3 regions of the Geothermobacter hydrogeniphilus genome follow, and region 2 is predicted to be linked to each of the others. Evidence: predicted binding sites of a transcription regulator. Region 2 holds the regulator's gene; each other region holds the start of a gene.
What was found. Region 2 encodes HrcA, which represses chaperone genes, less so after heat shock. Its sites were predicted from a motif close to TGTTAGCACTCNNNNNNNNNGAGTGCTAACA; they were not measured.

Region 1 (7,516 bases), on a different contig from region 2:
TTTTGGTTACCTGGATCAGGACCTTCACCCAGGACGGGAAACGTGTCAAGACCGATGATTCATTCTAACTGCAAATCCCCCGCAAACGATAACCGAAAGATGATGGCGTCGCAAAAACTCACCAGCAGCTGCGTTGCTGCGTTTGTCTCGCTGCTTCAACGTACGTAAGTACGCCTCATTGCGCGACAATCGCGCGCCTTGCTGCTGGCGCTTTTTGCTTAGCCAACACTCTTGATGTTTTTGCGAAAGCATCAAAGATGACAGAGAGGAAAAATCCGTTACAATTTATGGAAATACCTGCTCTGTCATATCCCTGTTCTCGAGGAGGACTTCATGAACGACGAAGCCGTCACCCTTGATCCGACCGGCCGCGCCCGGAAAATGGCAACCATTATCTATGCCCTGCAGGCAGCCTCCTTCATCTTCGGCCTGACCGCCATTATCGGCATTATTCTCAACTATCTCAAGGCCGATCTGGTAAAGGGCACTTTTGTTGAATCCCACTTCCGCTGGCAACGCCGGACCTTCTGGTTCGGGTTGTTCTGGAGCATCCTCGGCGGCATCACCTTCACCTTTGTCATCGGTTACTTCATTCTCGTCCTCACCGGCATCTGGCTCATCTACCGGATCGTCAACGGCTGGCTGAAACTGTCGGAAAACCGGCCGATGTACCTGCGATAAAGGCATGGTCACGACTCACCGAAGACGGGTAAAAGTTCTGTAAAACTCCTGGTCATGGGCTCGCCGTCCCCCGAATAGCGTGCTAACGTTTGCTTAACCCTGCGCGACCCCATATGTCTGGTCACACCCTTGCCAAGGAGGTTTTACCCATGGCAGCCCCCCACGATACCTGTTCCGAGTACAGCCCCGGCGAAGAGATCGCCAACAGTATCACCCACGGTATCGGCACGCTGCTCGCCATCGGCGGGCTCGGCGTCCTGTCCGCCTACGCCGGCACCCGCGGCAACACCTGGCACATTGTTACCTGCAGCGTCTTCGGCGCCACCCTGATCTTCTCCTATCTGACCTCAACCCTCTACCACAGCATCCAGCATGTGTCGGCCAAAAATATCCTCCGCACCCTCGACCACGCCGCCATCTTCCTGCTGATTGCCGGCACCTATACTCCGATCACCCTGATCTCGATGCACGGTCCCTGGGGATGGACCATCTTCGGCGTGGTCTGGGGACTCGCCCTGGTCGGCATCATCTGCGAAACCACCTTTGCCAAAAATATGGGTGTACTGCGGGTCGCCACCTACATCGCCATGGGCTGGGTGGTGGTCATCGCCGCCCGGCCGCTGATGGCCGGGCTCGCCCCCGGCGGATTGCTGCTGCTGGTCCTCGGTGGTCTCGCCTACACCGGGGGAGTGGTCTTCTACGCCTGGGACCGGCTGCCCTACAACCACGCCATCTGGCACCTGTTCGTCCTGGCCGGCAGCACGATGCACTTTTTCGCCATTCTCTGGTACGTCATCCCGGACAAGGTCCTAACCTGACCCGGATCCCGCCAGCCTTGCCCGCCCCGCAAGGCTGGCGGTCGCCTGCCGCACCGCCGCAAACGAGAGTCCTGCTTGCCAAGTCCCGCCAAACCGGCTAGAAATGAAGCGGAGCAAATCCCTGAATCAAGATCACAACATTACTTCCACCTGAATCAGTGGGTTTCTGTTGGATGGAGAGTGCAAGTGCTGTCCGCCGACAAAGGACTCCCTGATCCAGATTCCATTCAGGAGGTCATCATGCGCGCAGTCCTGGTCAACAGTTTCGGCGAACCTGAAACCATGCGGGTCGGCGAGATCGAAGCCCGCCGGCCCCAGTCCGGTGAAATCCTGGTGAAGATCGCAGCGGCGGGCGTCAACCCGGTCGACACCTATATTCGTGCCGGAGTCTACCCGGTGCTGCCACAGACCCCCTACGTCCCCGGCTTCGATGCCGCCGGCACCATCGAGGCGGTCGGTGATGACGTCACGGGATGGGAACCCGGCAACCGGGTCTGGCTGTCGGGCTCGCTGACCGGTACCTACGCCGAACACGCCCTCTGCCGTCCCGACCAGCTCCACCCGCTGCCCGATGCGGTCAGCTTCGCCCAGGGGGCGGCGGTCGCCATCCCCGCCGGGGCTGCCTGGCGGGCGCTCTTTATCCGCGGCGACGCCAGACCGGCCGAGAAGGTCCTGATTCACGGCGCCAGCGGCGCTGCCGGCCTGGCCGCGGTCCAGCTGGCCAAAGCCGCCGGGCTGCGGGTTTTTGGTACCGCCGGCAGCCCTGAAGGAGAGGAACTGGTCCGCCAGGCCGGCGCCGCGGCGGTGTTCAACCACCATGCGGAAGGTTACGCCGACCGACTGGCCGAGGTGACCGGCGGGGTCGATCTGATCCTCGAAATGCTGGCCAACGTCAACCTGGAGCGGGACCTGCTGCTGCTCGCCCCGCGCGGCCGGGTGGTGATCGTCGGCAGCCGCGGCCGCATTGAAATCGATCCGCGCCTGACCATGGGCAAGGAAACCGACATCCGCGGCATGTCGCTGTTCGCCGCCAGTGAAGAAGAACATCACCGCACCCACGCCGCCCTCGACGCAGCCCTGGCGAGCGGGGTGCTGACGCCGCGCGTCAGCCGCGAACTGCCGCTGGAGAAGGCCGCCCAAGCCCATCACGAGGTCCTGGAGACCCATACCCTGGGAAAAATCGTGCTGATCCCCTGAGGGCTGTCGACGATGCTGATCACACTGGAAGAAATTCGCCGGGTTCTCGCCGACTACGAACCGCAACTGGCCGCCGCCGGCAGCAAACAGCGGGCGGCGGTCGCGCTGCTGCTGCACCAGTGCCGGGACGGCCTGCAGATCTTCTTCATCGAACGGGCCAGCCATCCGCGGGACCCCTGGTCGGGAAACCTCGCCTTCCCCGGCGGGCGGGTCGACCCGGAAGATGCCGATGAACAGGCCGCCGCCGAACGTGAAACCCGGGAAGAGGTCGGCCTGCAGCTGAAGCGGGACTGGTGCATTGGACGCCTCGACGACATCCACGGCGCCTACCTGCCGATCCAGGTCGCCTGTTTCGTCTACCGGATACCGGTGATGCCGCAACTATCCCCCAACGAAGAAGTCACGGACTGTTTCTGGTTCCCCTGCGACGACCTGCTTGACCCCTCCCGCCACGGAGAAATCAGTCTCCACTGGCAGGGTCGGCTGCGTACCGCGCGGGCCATCGACCTGCTCGGTCCAGGCCGTCCGGTACTGTGGGGCATCACCTACCGGCTGGTGACCCAATTACTGGTGCTGCTCGGTTGCTGGGACCGGGAGCGGCTGCAGATCATGGATGACTGATGTGAGATGTGAGATGTGAGATGTGAGGGCAGGATGAAAACTTTCGGCCCAAAAACGACCGAAAAATCCGCTGGGAACGCGGCACGTCATACTCGCAGGCGCTCCCCCACCCCATCCCTTAAGGTTTTAGCGTCACAAACGGCGCTCGACAACCAGGAGAGAGGGCGCCCGGCGGCGATTGTAGACCTGCAGTCTGATGACGTCGAATGCGGCGGCCGGAAGCCCGGCGCATTCCCACTCGACCGCGGCGCATTCTTCATCCCCGCCCGGATGACCGGGATAGAGGACCAGTGCCAGGCGCCCGCCCGCTTCCAGGCGGGGCCAGAGGGCGCGCAAGGCTTCCAGGGTGGTCTCAGCGCGGGTAATCAGCTGCTTGTCTCCGCCCGGCAGGTAGCCGAGATTACCGATGGCGGCGGCAACCGGCCCGGTGAGATAGGCGTCGAGAAACTGGTGACCGTCATGGATCAGCTGACAGCCCGGCTCGTGGAGCGGCACCCGGGTGGCCACCCGCCGTGGAAGAAAACCGGCGGCGGCCAGGCGGACGGCAGTGGCCTCGATTGCCGACAGCTGAATATCGAAACTGAGCAGCTGACCGTCCGGTCCCAGGTGACGGGCCAGAAAGAGACTGTCGCAACCGTTGCCGGCGGTCAGGTCAAGCAGCCGGGCATCAGGCCGGATCACTTCGGCCAGCAGCCGCTGCGCAAGAACAACGACCCGGCCGAGGGAAGAACGGGGAGCAAGGGACTCAGGAGGAGTGGCGGTCCGGGGCGATCTCATCGAGGACCTTGATCTTCAGGTCGATAGCCTGGCGGGGAGAGAGCCGCAGCAGCCCGGCCAGCTGTCTCGCCAGGGCATCCTCGTACTTGTCCAGCTCGCCGTCGGCATAGACCAGCCGCCAGAGGCCCTCCATCACCTTGAGCTTTTCCTCGATGCTGAAGTGCCGGTTGATCAGACTGGTGAACTGCTGCAGGTCGAAACTTTCAGCACGCACCTCTTCGGCCGCGGCGATCAGTTCATCGGCGGCTTCGACGGAGAGACCGAATCTGTCCTGCAGCAATTGTTCGACCAGGTGGACTTCGAGGGGCTGAAAATTTCGATCGGCGTGAGCCATCTCCAGCAACAACACCGCCACCGCGACCTGGATACGATCACGATGCTCGGCGGCCGCGGTTCCCGCCCCGGCGGAAAGAAGACTGAGGAGTTTGTGAAACATGAGTTTTCCCGGTTCTGGTCAGAAGTAACGGATCACCCGGGCTTTTTCCAGGGTGATCATGCCGCCGGTGATCATGCGGTCGAGTTCCGGCAGCAGCAGATCAATTTTTTCCTGCTTGTCGACCACTTCAACAATCACCGGCAGGTCGGATGAAAAACGCAGCAGCTTGTCGGTGTGCAGCACGCTGCCGCCGCCGTAACCGGCGGCGCACTTGATGACCGTCGCCCCCGCGAGGCCCCGTTCCCGAAACAGGGCCAGCAGGGCATCGTACAACGGCTTTTTTTCCCAGCGATCCGATTCGCCGAAAAAAATCCGCATCAGGGTCAGTTCACCATCGAGTCGCGTCATGAGTCCTCCCCAAAATTGACTGGCAGGGTGTTGAAAAAGTCGTCCCCCAGGCTGAGCAAAAATGTTCAGATGCAAGGTGTCCGAAGCCCTGCGGCATAAGGCGTACCGGAAGGTACGTCGTTGACACGGGGTGAGGGCAACACCGCAGATGGACGTCTTTCATCAGCTAGAGCTGGCGGGCGAGATAGATGCCCAGACCGGCAAAGACCACGCAGACCGTCATATTGAGAACAACATTAGCCCCGGCCTGCAGGGTGCTTCCCTCCTCCATCAATCGCACCGTTTCATAGGAAAAGGTCGAAAAGGTGGTGAAGCCGCCCATGAAACCGGTGGTGATGCCCATCCGCACCTGCGCCGGCAGCAGGGTGCTGCGCAGGCCGGACTCCATCAGGAAACCGAGCAGCAGCGATCCGACAACATTGACCGCCAGGGTTCCCCAGGGCAGAGAACGACCCGCCAGGGCATAGACCCAGCCGGACACCAGGTAACGGGAGACGCAGCCGAAAGCGCCGAACAAACCGATATAGAGGATTTGCATGACTCTGTAGCTCCTGAGGGTTCGCGACATTATCGGAAGGCAAACCGGGACTGTCAACCTCCGATCTTGCCCGGACCTCTTGCCAGCGGCGGAAGAGTTTGCTATAAAGATTTGGCACTCTCCGGTCGAGAGTGCCAATGACTTGATCTTACAAAAGAAAACATCCTGGAGGTGACGACATGAGCGACCTCGCGCTAGCTGTTGTCAGCGACAATTTCGAACACTACATGGCCCAGGTGAATCGTTTCGAACTGCTGACTCCAGAGCAGGAAATCGATCTCGCCCGCCGCTACCGCGACCAGGGCGACCTGACCGCCGCCGAGCGCCTGGTCACCGGCAACCTGCGCTTCGTGGTCAAGATCGCCTACGAATACCGCAACTACGGCTGCAAGTTGCTCGACCTGGTCCAGGAAGGAAACATCGGCCTGATGCTGGCGGTCAAGAAATTCGATCCGGATCGCGGCATCCGCCTGATCTCCTACGCGGTCTGGTGGATCCGGGCCTATATCCAGAACTTCATCATCAAAAGCTGGTCGCTGGTCAAGATCGGCACCACCCAGGCACAGAAGAAGCTTTTCTTCAAACTCAACCAGACGCGCGAGGCCCTGAAACGCCTTACCGGCGGCAGCAACAGTGAAGAGATCGCCGCCGAACTCGATGTCCGCACCACCGAAGTCGAGGAAATGGAACAGCGGATGCACGCCCGGGATGCCTCCCTGGACCTGAAACTGGTCGACGGGGATGACTACAGCCTGATGGATTCACTGGCGGATGAACGCGCCAACCAGGAAGAACTGCTGGCAGAGCGACAGGAAGACGAGCAGCGTCGCAAACAGGTCGGCGAGGCATTGTCTCGCCTGAAGCCCCGGGAACGTGATATTGTTGCGGCACGCCTGCTGGACGATCCGCCCCTGACCCTGCAGGAGCTGGCCGACCGCTACGGCATCAGCCGCGAGCGTGTCCGTCAGATCGAGCAGAATGCCCTGAAAAAAATGAAGGAGGCACTTCAGTGCCTGAGTCCGCCCACAGCCGCCTGACCCGGGATGATGCCCGCGTCCGGAAAACCGGTGCCTTCATCCCGGAACTGCTGGCCGCCGCCGAAGAGATCGTCCACGGTCAGCAGTCCCTGATCGAAGGCATGCTGGTCGGCCTGCTGTGCGGCGGCCACGTACTCATCGAGGGCGTACCGGGCCTGGCCAAAACCCTGGCCGCAAAAACCCTGGCCAGACTGCTCGACCTCGACTTCCAGCGTATCCAGTTCACTCCCGACCTGCTGCCGGCAGATCTGACCGGCACCCCCATCTATCATCCTCCGAGCGGAGAGTTCCGCACCCGCAAAGGGCCGGTCTTCACCCAGGTGCTGCTGGCTGATGAAATCAACCGCGCCCCGGCCAAGGTACAGTCGGCGCTGCTCGAAGCCATGGAGGAGGGCCAGGTGACCCTCGGCGAAACCAGCCACCGGCTGCCCGACCCCTTTTTCGTCCTGGCCACCCAGAATCCGCTGGAGCAGGAGGGAACCTACCCCCTGCCGGAAGCCCAGCTCGACCGTTTTTTTCTCAAACTGCATGTTGACTATCCGTCCCGCGAGGCGGAACAGCGGATGGTGATCGCCCACAGCTCCGGCAGCGCCCCGACCCCGCGGTTGCGCATCGGCAGGGAGCAGCTGGCCGCGGCCCGCGAACAGGTGCGGGAGATCCACCTGGCGCCGGAGCTGCTTGACCATCTGCTCGACCTGACCGCCGCGAGCCGTGAGCCGCAACGCTTCGGCGCCGACCAGCTCGCCCCTCTGATCGCCCACGGCATCTCCCCGCGCGGCAGCATCGCCCTAGCACGGGCCGCCAAGGCGCTGGCCTTCATCCGCGGCCGCAGCTACGTGGTCCCCGACGACCTGTACAGCATCGCTCATCCGGTACTGCGTCACCGGCTGCTGCTCAGCTACGAAGCGGAAGCGGACGGACACACCCCCGATCAGATCATCGACCAGTTGCTGAAAACCCTTCCGACACCCTGACACCTCACCCGCCGGCGACCGCCATGACCCTTTCGCGAAGCAGACAGATCCGGCAACTGGAGCTGACCTCCCGACGGCAGCTGGCCGGT
Region 2 (7,516 bases):
ACAAGCCCGGTCAGGGCCCCGGATTTGCTTGACACCCCCGGAGGGCGGTGCTACAAAACAAGGCGTTTTAAAGGTCCGTCGGGAGGAGACGGGCCTGCTTTTGTTCCACTGGCCACCCCGAAACATTCTGTCCGTGCCGCCCCCTGCCGGCCGGTGTGGATTCCAATCAGGCTTGCCTGTTCAGGAGGACCCGTGAAGCACTTATTTTTGTCCGTAATGTTGTGTCTGTTGGGGAGTTCGTCAGTTCTTGCGAGTGAAGGTGCTCCCCAGATCGATACCGCCCTGGCGAGTACCGGTTACGGCTATCTCGCGCTGATTCTCTTCGTCGCCGCCTACGCGCTGGTGATCCTGGAAGAGAAAATCCACCTGCGCAAAAGCAAGCCGGTGCTGCTGGCGGCCGGTGTCATCTGGGTCCTGGTGGCGCTCGCCTACGCCGCCATCGGCGATCACCACGCTCCCGAAGTGGCGATCCGCCACAACCTGGTCGAATATGTCGAACTGTTCCTGTTCCTGCTCTCAGCGATGACCTATATCAACGCCCTGACGGAGCGCAACGTATTCCAGGCGCTGCGTTCATGGCTGGTACTCAAGGGCTTCACGCTGCGTACCGTCTTCTGGATTACCGGCCTGCTCGCCTTTCTCATTTCGCCGATTGCCGACAACCTGACCACGGCGCTGCTGATGGGGGCGGTGGTCATGGCGGTGGCGCGTGACAATACCAAGTTCGTCGTTGTCGCCTGCATCAACATTGTCGTCGGCGCCAATGCCGGCGGTGCCTTTTCTCCCTTCGGCGATATCACCACGCTGATGGTCTGGCAGAAGGGACGGGTTGATTTCATTGAATTCTTCGCCATCTTCCTGCCGTCACTGGTCAACTGGCTGGTACCGGCGCTGATCATGAGTTTTGCCGTTCCCAAGGAGCGTCCGGAAACCCACGGCGAGATGGTCACCATGAAGGTCGGCGCGCGCCGCATCATGTTTCTTTTTCTGCTGACGATCATTACCGCGGTCTGTTTTCATCAGTATCTCAACCTGCCCCCGGCGGTCGGCATGATGCTCGGTTTCGGCTACCTGGCTTTCTTCGGTTTCTACCTGAAACAGAAAGATCTGCGAGCCGTGCACACCGGGGACAATCCGCTCGATATCACCGGGCATAATGTCGGCGGCGACGGTCATGACGCTCCGGGGTTCGATCTGTTCCGCAAGGTCGCCAAGGCGGAGTGGGACACCCTGCTCTTCTTTTACGGTGTTATCCTCTGCGTCGGCGGTCTGTCCCAGTTCGGCTACCTGGCGCTCGCTTCCAACTATTTCTACACCGACCTCGGTCCAACCTGGGCCAACGTGCTGGTCGGGGTCCTGTCGGCGGTGATCGACAACATCCCGGTGATGTTCGCGGTGTTGACCATGGATCCGTATATGTCGCACGGCCAGTGGTTGCTGGTGACTCTGACCGCCGGAGTCGGCGGCAGCCTGCTGTCCATCGGTTCCGCGGCCGGGGTCGGCCTGATGGGAACGGCCCGCGGCAAGTACACATTCGGCCAGCACCTGAAATGGACCTGGGCCATCGCTCTCGGCTACGCCGCCAGCATCTGGCTGCACTTGATTGTCAATGCCCACCACATGAACGATTTTCACTGAGGGCGGCGGCTGAAAAGCACCCGTCTGCTTCGTTGCTCCCGGTCTCGGTCGCTGCGGAGTAGCTGCCGCTACACCTCACTCCCTCGGCCGGGAGGCGCCTCGCATCCGGGCACTTTTGAGCCGCCTCGTTCTCCGGGGCGGCTCTTTTGTGTTGCCGGAGCACTTCTCCCGTGTCAGGTTTTCCCAGCCTCCAGCTCCCTCTTGGCTTCCGAGGCAAATGGGGCTAGATTGTGTCCATGTCCGGCCTCTACCTGCATATCCCTTTCTGCCGCCGTAAATGCCCCTACTGCGACTTCTATTCCCGGGATGATTGTCTCGACCAGCTGGCCGATTATCATCAGCTGCTGATTCGCCAGCTGCAACTGGCGACGGCCGCCGGCTGGCAGGGCCCTTTTGCCACCGTTTTTTTCGGCGGCGGCACCCCTTCTCTGTTGGCTCCGGCCCAGCTCGGTACGATCCTGGAGGCTGTTGCCGCCGGCCCCGGACTTGCCGCCGATGCGGAAATCAGCGTCGAGATCAATCCGGGGACTCTCACGATGAACTACCTTGAGGATCTCAGGGCCTGCGGCGTCAATCGCCTGTCAATCGGCGTGCAGAGCATGAATGACCGGCGTCTGCGGCAGCTGCGGCGGCTGCATGACGTCGTCGCGGTCAGAAAGGTCGTTGCCCGGGCCCGGGCGGCCGGCTTCGAACAGATCTCCTGCGACCTGATGTTCGCCCTGCCGGGACAGACCCCCGCGGAACTCGCAACCGACCTCGAGCGGCTGCTGGAGCTGCGGACAGAGCATGTCTCCATCTACGGCCTCAGTCTCGAAGAGGGAACCCCCTGGGGCCGTGATCCGCGACCGGCGCTACCGGAGCAGGAAACCTACGCGGAGATGTACGAACAGATTCATCATCGTTTGACGGCCGCCGGTTACGGGCATTATGAGATTTCCAATTTTGCCCGAGCGGGCGCGGAATGCCGCCACAATCTCGGTTACTGGCGGCGGACCGCCTGCCTCGGCCTGGGGGCGGGGGCGCACAGCTTCTGTTCCCGGGCCTGGGGGCAGCGGTTGGCGGTCCCTCCGGATCTGGACAGTTACCGGTCCATGCTGACAGCCGGGATCGACCCGATGCGGTCCCTGGAGAAGTTTGACCGCCGGGGGGCGATGGCGGAAACCGCTTATCTCGGTCTGCGAACCGCCGTCGGAGTGGATGTGGCCGCATTTCAGGAGCGTTTCGGATGCTCTTTTGATACCGTTTTCAACGCCCCTCTGGAGCGCCTGGCCGGGCAACTCACGGCGTGTGATGGCTGCCGGCGTTTCGGCTGGCGGCAGTGGCTGATCTACGATCGGCTGATCCGCGAATTTCTTTAACTTAATCAGATATTTTTTCCATTCCGGCCGCCTTGACAAAGGTCGGGGGCGTTGTTATTTTGTACGCCGCTGGCACTCGAAGACTGAGAGTGCTAACAGAGGACCGGCGGCAGCAGCGCTGTTGGAAAAGGAAGAAGGGCCGGTTTGTCCGGCTCCATTTTTTTCTCGGGTGTCATTATGTCAACCGAACTTGGCGAACGTAATCGTAGTATTCTTGAGGCGATTATCGAAGAGCATATCGCCACCGCCGAACCGGTTGGTTCGCGTACCGTGGCCAAGCGGCACAAGCTCGGCCTGTCTCCGGCCACCATCCGCAACGTCATGGCGGACCTGGAGGAGTACGGGTTTCTGCAGTCGCCGCATACGTCCGCCGGCCGGGTTCCGACCGAAAAGGGCTACCGCTTTTACGTCGACTCGCTGCTGCAGGTGCGCAAGCTCAACAGCGCTGAACGAAAACAGCTGGAAAGTCGTTACCAGCTGCGCGGACGCAAGGTCGAGGAAGTGTTGCGTGATGTCAGCAAAACCCTCTCCTCGATTTCGCATTACACCGGCCTGGTGATGGCGCCGCGGCTCGAAACCACGGTCTTTCGGCACATTGAATTCGTACCGTTGTCCGAGGGACGGGTGCTGGTCGTCTTCGTTACCCGTAGCGGCCTGGTGCAGAACAAGATCATCGAAACCCGTGAGCCGATTTCCCGTCGAGAACTGGAACAGATCTCCAATTACCTGAACCGGACCCTGGCCGGGCTTTCCATCCAGCAGGTGAAAGAAAAGATTTTCGCTGAAATGCAGGAGGAAAAAGCTCGCTATGATCGGCTCATGAGTCGTACTCTGGAGCTTTCCCGGGAAGCACTGAAGGAGAACCTCGGCGGCGAAGTCTTTATCGAGGGGACCAGCAATATTCTTGATCAGCCGGAATTCGCGAATGTTGAAACCATGCGCGGCCTGTTCCGGGCGTTCGAGCAGAAAAGCACCCTGATTGACCTGCTCAACCGCAGTCAGCAGGCGGACGGGGTGCAGATTTTCATCGGCAGTGAGCCGGGCATCACCGGCATTCAGGGTTGCAGCCTGATCACCTGCCATTACGCCAGTAAACGCGGCACCATCGGGGCCCTGGGTGTGATCGGCCCGAGCCGTATGAATTATTCGTCGGTCATTCCCGTTGTTGACTACACCGCCCGCCTGTTGAGCCAGGTGCTTGACGGCGATCTTGACTAGGAGTTGATTCGCAGTGGCTAAAAAGAAAGTGACCAAGCAGCAGAACCAGGAACCGGAAGAAAAATCGACCGGGAATCTGCAGCCGGAGGCTGAAACCGAAGAGGTCGGGGCGCAGGCCGCCACCGAAGACCTGGCGGCAGAGCTGGCCGCCGCTCGCGAAGAGGCCGGTAAAAACTGGGATCTCTATTTGCGCAGCCAGGCCGAAATGGAAAACTTCCGCAAGCGGATGCAACGCGACAAGCAGGACGCGCTGCGTTTTGCCAACGAAGGGATTCTGCGTGAAATCCTGCCGGTCATCGACAATCTCGAGCGGGCGGTGGAGCATGCCCGGGAGAACGATACCGATACCGCCGGTTTGCTTGAAGGGGTTGAGATGACCCTCGACCAGTTCGCGCGCGCCCTCGAAAAGTTCGGTGTCAAACCGGTCGACGCGGTCGGCAAGCCTTTCGACCCCGCCTGCCATGAAGCCATGGGGCAGGTGGTGACCGGTGAGATTCCGCCCAACAGCGTTGTCCAGCAGTTGCAGAAAGGCTACCTGCTCAATGAGCGCCTGTTGCGTCCGGCCCTGGTGATGGTGGCCAAGGCCCCTGAGGTTGAAACAGAGCAGACAAGCGATTCCTCCGCATCCGAAGCGGAAGAAAAACCACAGACCAGTGAAGACTGAGAACAACAGAGTTCAAAGGAGGATATAAACCCATGGGAAAAGTCATCGGAATCGATCTCGGCACCACCAACTCGTGCGTTGCCGTTATGGAAGGCGGCGAACCGAACGTCATCGCCAATGCTGAGGGGGCCCGGACAACCCCGTCGATGGTTGCCTTCGCCGAAAATGGCGAGCGGCTGGTCGGTCAGCAGGCCAAGCGTCAGGCGGTCACCAATCCGGAAAACACCCTGTTCGCCATCAAGCGCCTGATCGGTCGCAAGTTCGACGGCGAAGCGGTGCAGAAGGATATCGAAATCAGCCCCTTCAAAATCATCAAGGCGGACAACGGGGACGCCTGGGTCGAGGCGCGCGGCAAGAAATACAGCCCGCCGGAAATCTCCGCCATGGTGCTGCAGAAGATGAAGCAGACCGCTGAGGACTACCTCGGAGAAGAAGTCACCGACGCGGTGGTCACCGTGCCGGCTTATTTCAACGACTCTCAGCGGCAGGCGACCAAGGATGCCGGCAAGATCGCTGGACTCAACGTGCTGCGCATCATCAACGAGCCGACTGCCGCCGCGCTGGCCTATGGTCTCGACAAGAAGGATGAGCAGAAGATCGCCGTCTTCGATCTCGGCGGCGGCACTTTCGATATCTCGATTCTTGAACTCGGCGACGGAGTGTTCGAGGTCAAGTCGACCAATGGCGACACCTTCCTCGGTGGTGAGGATTTCGACCAGCGCATCATCGATTATGTCGCCGACGAATTTAAAAAAGACCAGGGCATCGACCTGCGTGGCGACAAGATGGCCCTGCAGCGGCTCAAGGAAGCGGCCGAGAAAGCCAAGTGCGAGCTTTCCAGTTCGATGGAAACCGACATCAACCTGCCCTTCATTACCGCCGATCAGTCGGGACCGAAGCATCTCAACATCAAGCTCTCCCGCGCTAAACTGGAGAGTGTCTGCGGCGACCTGCTGGCGAAACTGAGCGCACCCTGCAAGACCGCCCTCAAGGATGCCGGGCTGTCCGCCTCCGAAATTGACGAGGTCATCCTGGTCGGCGGCATGACCCGCATGCCGGCAGTGCAGGAGAAGGTCAAGGAGATCTTCGGCAAGACCCCGTCCAAAGGGGTCAACCCGGACGAGGTGGTCGCCATCGGCGCCGCCATCCAGGGCGGTGTTCTCAAGGGCGAAGTCAAGGATGTGCTGCTGCTCGACGTCACGCCGCTCTCCCTCGGCATCGAAACCCTCGGCGGGGTGATGACCAAGCTGATCGAGAAAAACAGCACCATCCCGAGCAAGAAGAGCCAGGTCTTTTCCACTGCGGCCGACAATCAGCCGGCAGTTTCGGTACACGTGCTGCAGGGTGAACGGGAGATGGCGGCCGACAACAAGACCATCGGTCGTTTCGAACTGACCGACATCCCTCCGGCGCCGCGCGGCGTACCGCAGATCGAGGTCACCTTCGACATCGATGCCAACGGCATTCTCAATGTCAGCGCCAAGGACCTCGGCACCGGCAAGGAGCAGTCGATCCGTATCACCGCATCTTCCGGACTGTCGGAGGAGGAGATCGAGCGGATGGTCAAGGAAGCCGAAGCGCACGAAAGCGAAGACAAGAAGAAACGCGCGCTGATCGAGGCCCGCAACCAGGCCGACGGCCTGATCTACACCACCGAGAAGGCCCTCTCCGAGCATGGCGACAAGGTGGATGCAGGAACAAAAACCGAGATCGAAACCGCTCTTCAGGCACTCAAGGGAGTTCTCGACGGGGACGACGCGGAGGTCATCAACCAGAAGGCCGAGGCCCTGGCCCAGGCGTCGCACAAACTGGCCGAGATCATGTACCAGCAGGCCCAGGCCGAAGGCGGTGAAGCGGCGGCCGCGGGCGAGGCCAAGCCGGATGACAACGTTGTCGATGCCGAGTTTGAAGAGGTCGACGACAGCAAGAAATAATGGTTCCCGAAGGTCGGAGCGGCCGGTACGGCTGCTCCGACCGCCTGTTTTGCCGGTGTTTCCCTGATTCAGGGGGCCGCCTGGACAACAGTCAGAACCTGTCCCCCCGAACAGAATGAGGACCCTTGGCCAAGCGCGATTATTACGATATCCTCCAGGTCAACCGGAACGCCAGCGAAACTGAAATCAAGAAGGCCTACCGGAAACTGGCGATCAAGTTTCATCCCGACAAGAATCCCGGAGACAAGGCCGCCGAGGAAAAGTTCAAGGAACTTTCCGAAGCCTATGCGGTGTTGTCCGACGCTCAGAAACGGGCTCACTACGACCAGTTCGGCCATGCCGGCATGGAAGGAATGGGCGGATTTTCCTCCGGTGGATTTTCCGGCAGTCCGTTTGAGGACATCTTCGGCGATATCTTCGGCGATATCTTCGGCGGTGGTGGAACCCGTCGCGGCAGTCGTGGACGTCGCGGGGACGATCTCCGCTACAACCTGACGATCAGTTTTGAAGAGGCGGCTTTCGGTCTGGAAACCAAGGTCCAGATTCCCCGCCATCAGCCCTGCGATTCCTGCGGCGGCAGCGGCGCCCGCAAGGGGACCGCGCCGCGAACCTGCGGCACCTGTCAGGGGGCCGGGCAGGTCCGTTACCAGCAGGGCTTCTTCTCCCTTACCCGCCCCTGCCCGGACTGCGGCGGCCAGGGGACG
Region 3 (7,516 bases), on a different contig from region 2:
CCAACCAACGGTCGCAAACTGTTCCGCACCCTGCATCGTGGATCAGAAATTGAAACCAACCCGCCGCGGCACCTGCTGGCCAGGCCCTTTCAAAGCGAGGATATCCGCCCGACCTACACCGATGAAAGCCTGGCCGATGCCATCTGGACCGGGAGAACACCGAGCGGTCGCGAGCTGAGCGCGTCGATGCCGCGCTACCTGCTCGACCCCCCGGACATGGACATCCTGGTTTATTATCTGAAGCATCTTTCTACCGACTTTTCCCCGGGAGTCGACAAACAGACCCTCTTTTTCGCCACCGTCATCACTGACGAGGTCCCTGCAAAAGACCGTCGCTCCATGCTCGGCGTTCTGCAGGCCTACATCCGGGACCACAACGCCCGCTCCCGACATGACGAAAAACGTGCCCGCCACGGCCCTTTCTATCGTCAGGACCGCTTCGCCCCCTACCGTCGCTTTGATCTCAGCATCTGGGAACTGCATGGTCCACCCTCAACCTGGGAAAAACAACTCACGGATTACGCGGCCCGCAAACCGGTCTTTGCCCTGCTGGGAGGAATCTCAACCCGGGACTGGACCCCGATTGACAACTTCTGCAACAAAAATAAAATTCCGTGCATCTTCCCGGTGACTGACAACCCCGGGCTGAACCCCGACAACTGGTACACTCTCTATTTTTCCCGGGGACTGGTTGAAGAAGCAGAAACTGCGGCCCGCTATCTGGCCGGCAACAAAACGGAAACGGTTCCCCCGTTGCTGGTGTACGACAACACTGCGCGCAGCCGAACCCTGACTGAAGCCTTCATCCGCCAGTGGACAACCCTGGGACAAAAGCCGATCCGCACCCTGCAGTTGCCGACCGGCACTCAGGCGCGTCGGGCGTTCTGGCAAAGAATCCTTGCGTCAGGACAACAGGCGTCGCTGGTTCTCTGGCTGCAGCGGAGCGCGATGAAGGAACTCTTCACCCTGGCCCCGCGGCATAGCGCTCTGCAATCCCTGTTGCTCTCCTGGAGGATGCTTGACAACAGCAGCGCCGGACTGCCGGAATCCTGGCGCGACAAGATCCGCCTGACCTACCCCTACCGGTTGCCGGGACAGTTGAACAGCCGCCTCAGCTTTGTCAAATCATGGCTCAGGTTGAAAAAACTGCCGATAGAGAATCTGTACATCCAGGCCCAGACCTATTTTCTCGGCTGGGTTCTTACCGGCAGCACACGAATGATGGGAGATGACTTCTACCGGGACTACTTCCTCGATGTCATCGACATGATGAACGATGAAGTCTATGCCATTGCGACCGTTCCGAGGGCCAGCTTCGGCGCCGGACAGCGTTATGCCGTCAAGGGTTGCTACATTGTCGGGCTGGATGGAAAGGACCCGGCAAAGCTGGTGCCGCTGACGCCTTGGGTGGTTTATTGAGATGTGAGATGTGAGATGTGAGATAATTGTGGTTTCAGCCGGCATGGCTGTCAACGTACAAAGCCCCCGGCCGATTCTCGGCCGGGGGCTTTTTTGCGCGTTAAACGGGATTCAAGCAGCTTATTACATCATGCCGCCCATGCCGCCCATGCCGCCCATGTCGGGCATGCCGCCGCCGGCAGGAGCTTCATCCTTCGGCAGATCAGCGATGCAGGCCTCGGTGGTCAGCATCAGGCCGGCAACCGACGCGGCGTTCTGCAGAGCCGAACGGGTCACCTTGGTCGGGTCGATGATACCGGCTTCGATCAGGTCACCGTACTCACCGCTGGCGGCGTTGAAGCCGAAAGCGCCTTTGCCGTTGAGGACCTTGTCAACCACGATGGATCCTTCAACACCGGCATTGGCGGCAATCTGCCGCAGCGGCTCTTCAAGGGCGCGACGGACGATGGCGACACCGAACTTCTGCTCGCCTTCAGCCTTGACCTTGTCCAGGTCGGCAACGGCACGCAGCAGAGCAACCCCGCCACCGGCGACGATCCCCTCTTCAACCGCGGCGCGGGTCGCATGCAGGGCATCTTCGACGCGAGCCTTCTTCTCCTTCATCTCGGTCTCGGTGGCGGCGCCGACCTTGACCACGGCAACCCCGCCGACCAACTTGGCGAGACGCTCCTGCAGTTTCTCACGATCGTAATCGCTGCTGGTCTCCTCGATCTGGGCACGGATCTGCTTGACGCGGCCCTCGATGTCGGCTTCGCTGCCGGCACCATCGATGATGGTGGTGTTGTCCTTGTCGATGACGATCCGCTTGGCGGTACCGAGCATGTCAAGGGTAGCGGCCTCGAGGCTGAAACCGACTTCCTCGGAAATCACCCGGCCACCGGTGAGGACGGCGATATCTTCGAGCATCGCCTTACGACGGTCACCGAAACCGGGGGCCTTGACGGCGGCGACATTGAGAGTGCCGCGCAGCTTGTTGACCACCAGGGTCGCCAGCGCTTCACCTTCGACATCCTCGGCGATGATCATCAGCGGCCGACCCTGCTTGGCGACCGGCTCAAGGATCGGCAGCAGGTCCTTCATGTTGCTGATCTTCTTGTCGTGGATCAGGATCAGGGCGTCTTCCATCACCGTTTCCATGCGCTCGGCATCAGTGACGAAGTAGGGGGAGAGGTAGCCGCGATCGAACTGCATCCCTTCGACGGTCTCCAGGGTGGTCTCCATCGACTTGGCTTCCTCGACGGTGATGACCCCTTCCTTGCCGACCTTCTCCATCGCCTCGGCGAGAATGTTGCCGATGGTCTCGTCGGAGTTGGCCGAGATGGTGCCGACCTGAGCGATCTCGGTGTGATCCTTAATCGGCTTGGAAAGCTCTTTCAGGGACGCGACCGCCACTTCGACCGCCTTGTCGATGCCGCGCTTGATTTCCATCGGGTTGTGCCCGGCGGTCACCAGCTTGACGCCCTCGCGATAGATGCCCTGGGCGAGCACGGTGGCGGTGGTGGTGCCGTCACCGGCGATATCGGACGTCTTGGAAGCAACTTCCTTAACCAGCTGGGCGCCCATGTTCTCAAACTTGTCTTCGAGCTCGATTTCCTTGGCGACGGTCACGCCGTCCTTGGTGATCAGCGGAGCGCCGAAGGATTTTTCGATCACGACATTACGGCCCTTGGGACCGAGAGTCACTTTGACGGCATTGGCCAGGCTGTTGACACCGACCAGAATTTTCGCGCGGGCGTCCTGCCCGAATTTGATTTCTTTTGCAGCCATGTTGGTGAATCCTCCTCGTTATGTGTTCGTGCAGCGCGACGCGCTGTGTTATTCGACGATCCCCATGACGTCGTCTTCACGCATCATCAGGTATTCCTTGCCGTCAACCTTGACTTCGGTGCCCGCGTACTTGCCGAACAGCACCGTGTCACCGGCCTTGACATCAAGCGGCAGAACCTTGCCGTCCTCGGTCTTTTTGCCGTTGCCGACGGCGATAACCTTGCCCTGCTGCGGTTTTTCCTTGGCGGTATCGGGAATGATCAACCCGGAGGCGGTGGTGGTTTCCTCTTCGAGGCGTTCGACGATGATGCGGTCATGCAGTGGTCTGATGTTCATTTTCTACAACTCCTTTCAGTGATAATGAATAGACTGGTCTGCCCAGTAGACTGGCGAGTGAAAGAGTTCCATTGTTAGCACTCGACGGCGATGAGTGCTAACAATGGAACAGGGCTAAATATAATCAGCCTTCAGCGATTGTCAAGGTCTTTTTGCAGGGAATTTTGAAGAGGGGGACTGCTCAGGATCCGGCCAGGGATTTCAGCAGTTTCTGCGCCAGGGTGGTGGCGATATCGGTCGCCAGGCGGCGGCGCTGAACAAGGATATTGCTGTAATCGTGTTCGAAGAAAATCTCACGGGGATATTCCATCACCAGGGTCGGTTCAGGCTGCCCCGGCTGGAAGAGTTTCAGGCGGCTGCGGGAACGGATGGTGGTGGCACAGCAGCCCGACTCCTCGACATAGGCGAACAGATCACCGGTCAGGTAATAATGGTCGGCCAGCCAGTCTTTATCAATGGTGGACAGATCCTGCTTGAGGATGACGAATTCGTAACGGTCAGCCGCACCCTCGGCGTTCAGGGCATCGACAAACTGGTCGAAAATGCCTTCTTCCACCTCCCGCGGCACCATCACCGTGGTGAAGGGGACAACATAGATCTTTTCGTTCGGCGGGACCACGGAAAAACCTTTTCCGGTATGGACCGCCGGTCGCTGATGACAGGCGCTCAACAGGACCAGGCTCAACAACAGAATCGCAACAGACTTCATGATTCGCACCATCTCCCAACCAGGCATCATCAGGCGACCAGGGCGCCGCCGCAGGAAGAACCGCAGCCGGCGGTACAACCGAAGCAGTGACTGCCGGTGGCAATGGTTCGTCCATCCAGGCACCCGGGATCGAGATCGTCGATATGCTGCGGCAGGCCATCCTGAAGCCCGAGCCCAAGCACAATGTTGAAGTCACAGTCGGCCAGGGTCCCATCCCAGGCGACACAGATCTGGTGACGACACATCAGGCCGTCCACCGTCATCGGGTTGAAGGAATCCTCCAGCAGGGCGCGATAGTTCTCCTCCTGTTCCCGACGCCGCAGGTCCTCAAGAAACCGGCCGATGGGCATATTGGTAATCGTCAGCAGACGGGTGAACTCGACCCCGTGTTCCTGCCGCAGGTAGTCGCGATAGTCGTTTTCCAGTCCTTCCTGGCCGGGGGGAAGGCTGGGACCGCCGGGGTTGAAGACCAGGTTCAGCGGCAGCTGCGGGTCGCGGCCGTAACCGAGACTGTTCAACAACCGCAACGCCTCGATGCTGCGACGATAGACACCGCTGCCGCGCTGGGCATCAACATTACTGTCGAGGTAGCAGGGTAGGGAGGCAACCAGCTGCACCTGCTGGTCGCGAAAGAAATCCGGGGTCTGCTGCTGACCTTCTTCAAACAGGACGGTCAGATTGGTTCGCACCTGAACCGGATGCCCGCTTTTGCGCAACCCGGCAATAAACGGTTTGAGTCCCGGATTCAGTTCCGGTGCGCCGCCGGTAATATCGACCTGGCTGCCGGGAAAGGCATCGGCCAGACGCCGCACCGACTGCATGGTCTGAGCACTCATGACTTCGGTCCGACGGGGGGAACCCTCGACGTGGCAGTGACGGCAGCTGAGATTGCAGCGCAGACCGACATTGACCTGGATGATACGGGGGATGTCCGCATTGAGATCCCGGCCGGTATTCTTCCGGACGGTACGATCGAACTCGTTCATCGGTTCTCCAGAAAAGGCGCGCGGATCAACCGAACGCGGTGAACAGTGACAACTTCAGTTCCCGGCGGCTCCCACCGCAGTCAGGAAGAGAGCAGGCGATTGATTTCCTCCAGCAGCAACGACCGGCTGAGCGGCTTCTGCAGGAACCCGTCGGCTCCGGACTGACGGGCGAGGCGTCGCAACTCGTCGCGCGGCTTGGTCGAGATCAGCACCACCGGAATCGTCCGACTTACCTCCCGCGATTTCATGCGCCGAGCCTTGCGGTCGCCGGAAACATCCGGCAGGACCACGTCCATCAGGATCAGGTCGGGCGGCGGGGACGCTTCAATCAACGGGTTGGCCGACAGCGCGCACTCGGCCGTAACCACTTCAAACCCGGCTTCATCCAGCATATCCCGGGTAATTTCACGAGTCAGACGACAGTCATCAACGACCAGAATCTTCTGCGACATTGCCCCCCCTGATGAAGTCACCAGAATACGCCTGAACAGTGGCCCAAACCGGCCGATTTCACTTATTCAAATACTGGCATTAATGATGTAACCATAACACAGCACACGACAATACTGTCAACGCCGGCGGCAATCCGGCCGACCGAAAGGATCTCAGGCGGGCTCCAGACCGGCGAACTTGAGCAACAGTTTTTTCGCGCCGACCGTATTGAAAAAGACAATCACCTTCTGATTGTCTCCCCGCCCCTCGATACGCCGTACGGTCCCCAGGCCGAACTTGACGTGCCGCACCCGCAGGCCGATACGCAACCCCTCCTCGGCTTCGGGAACCAGTCGCACCTCCTCGAAACCGGTTTCCGGTTCCTCAATCTCCGGAGCCTGAGGCACCTGGGAAAAAACCGAGGCCAGGTTGTGCTCCGCGGGTCTGCGCAGACCGGAGTCGGCCGGTTGCGCCAGCAGGCGCAGCGGGATTTCATCCAGGAAACGGCTGCGGGCATTGTACTGGTAACTGCCGAATACCCGCCGCCGCCGGGCGTGTGTCAGAAAAAGCCGACGCATGGCGCGGGTCATGCCGACATAGCAGAGCCGTCGTTCCTCCTCGACATCCTCCTCATCGCCACTGCGACTGTGCGGAAAGAGTCCTTCTTCCATACCGGTCATGAAAACCACCGGAAATTCAAGCCCCTTGGCCGCGTGCAGGGTCATCAGCGTCACCCGGTCGAGGCTGCGGTCGTAGGAGTCGAGATCCGTCACCAGGGCGACCTGTTCCAGGTAATCGCCGAGACCGGCCTCGCTGCCGCGGTGTTCCTCCATTCCCTTGAGCAGTTCCTCGAGGTTCTGCAGCCGTTCCTTCGCCTCGCGGGTCTTCTCTTCACGCAGAGCCGGACCGTAGCCGGTTTCCTCGATCAGTTCGGCGGTCAGTTGCGGGTAAGGCAGCCTTTCCAGACGCCGCGCGAAGGAGTCCATCATTTCAACAAAGGCCCGCACCCGACGGGCGGCGGCCCCGCCCAGGCCGCCCCGCTCAAGAGCAAGGCGGCAGGCCGGGAGGAAACCGCCGGCTTCCGCCTCGAAAGGCTCGATCCTACCGACGGTGGTCTTGCCGATACCGCGCGGCGGAACGTTGATGATCCGCTTCGCCGATACCGAGTCGGCCGGGTTGACCAGCACCCGCAGGTAGGCGAGCACGTCCTTGATCTCCATGCGGGCGAAAAACTTCAGGCCGCCGAACATGGCATAGGGAATGCGCTCGCGAACCAGGGCCTCCTCCAGCACCCGGGACTGGGCATTGGTCCGGTAAAACACTGCCATGTCACGCAGATGCAGCCCGTCTCCGCGCAATTGGCCGATCTGCCGGGCGACAAACCGTGCTTCTTCAAGATCATCCGGCAGGGCTTCCAGGACCAGCGGTTCCCCGGCATCGTTTTCGGTCCAGAGGGTTTTGCCCTTACGATCGACATTCCGCGACACCACCTCGCCGGCCGCTTCGAGGATGGTCCCGGTCGAACGGTAATTCTGTTCCAGACGGATGGTGACGGTACCGGGATAGTCCCGCTCGAAGCCGAGAATATTACCGATCTCGGCTCCGCGCCAGGCATAGATCGACTGGTCATCGTCGCCGACCACGCAGAGGTTGCGGTGTTCCCGCGCCAGCAGGTCGACCAGCCGATACTGGACGCCGTTGGTATCCTGAAACTCATCCACCAGCAGGTAGTGAAAGCGCTGCCGCCAGCGTTCCAGCACTTCGGGATGTTCGCTGAACAGTCGCACGGTCAGCAGCAGCAGGTCACCGAAATCAACCGCATTGGCCTGCTGCAGGCGCTGCTGGTACAGGGCATAAAGATCATCGA

Region 1: a site for HrcA is predicted at 5,526-5,556, ahead of rpoH (RNA polymerase sigma factor RpoH). Genes of this name have one in related genera too.
Region 3: a site for HrcA is predicted at 3,595-3,625, ahead of groES (co-chaperone GroES). Genes of this name have one in related genera too.

Annotation. Positions count from the first base shown of each region.
Region 1 is NZ_NAAD01000008.1:67,469-74,984, reverse strand. It holds gene B5V00_RS07930 (DUF4870 family protein) at 334-681, shown strand; gene trhA (PAQR family membrane homeostasis protein TrhA) at 831-1,499, shown strand; gene B5V00_RS07920 (NADPH:quinone reductase) at 1,740-2,696, shown strand; gene B5V00_RS07915 (NUDIX hydrolase) at 2,709-3,317, shown strand; gene mnmM (tRNA 5-(aminomethyl)-2-thiouridylate-methyltransferase MnmM) at 3,450-4,094, opposite strand; gene B5V00_RS07905 (tellurite resistance TerB family protein) at 4,063-4,530, opposite strand; gene B5V00_RS07900 (DUF190 domain-containing protein) at 4,549-4,878, opposite strand; gene crcB (fluoride efflux transporter CrcB) at 5,045-5,416, opposite strand; gene rpoH (RNA polymerase sigma factor RpoH) at 5,596-6,453, shown strand; gene B5V00_RS07885 (AAA family ATPase) at 6,426-7,427, shown strand; gene B5V00_RS07880 (DUF58 domain-containing protein) at 7,451-7,516, shown strand, end outside.
Region 2 is NZ_NAAD01000016.1:65,732-73,247, forward strand. It holds gene nhaD (sodium:proton antiporter NhaD) at 217-1,638, shown strand; gene hemW (radical SAM family heme chaperone HemW) at 1,875-2,996, shown strand; gene hrcA (heat-inducible transcriptional repressor HrcA) at 3,174-4,214, shown strand; gene grpE (nucleotide exchange factor GrpE) at 4,243-4,878, shown strand; gene dnaK (molecular chaperone DnaK) at 4,911-6,812, shown strand; gene dnaJ (molecular chaperone DnaJ) at 6,938-7,516, shown strand, end outside.
Region 3 is NZ_NAAD01000029.1:7,275-14,790, forward strand. It holds gene B5V00_RS15405 (ABC transporter substrate-binding protein) at 1-1,419, shown strand, start outside; gene groL (chaperonin GroEL) at 1,543-3,186, opposite strand; gene groES (co-chaperone GroES) at 3,235-3,522, opposite strand; gene B5V00_RS15420 (hypothetical protein) at 3,704-4,231, opposite strand; gene arsS (arsenosugar biosynthesis radical SAM (seleno)protein ArsS) at 4,261-5,217, opposite strand; gene B5V00_RS15430 (response regulator) at 5,298-5,669, opposite strand; gene B5V00_RS15435 (ATP-dependent helicase) at 5,823-7,516, opposite strand, start outside.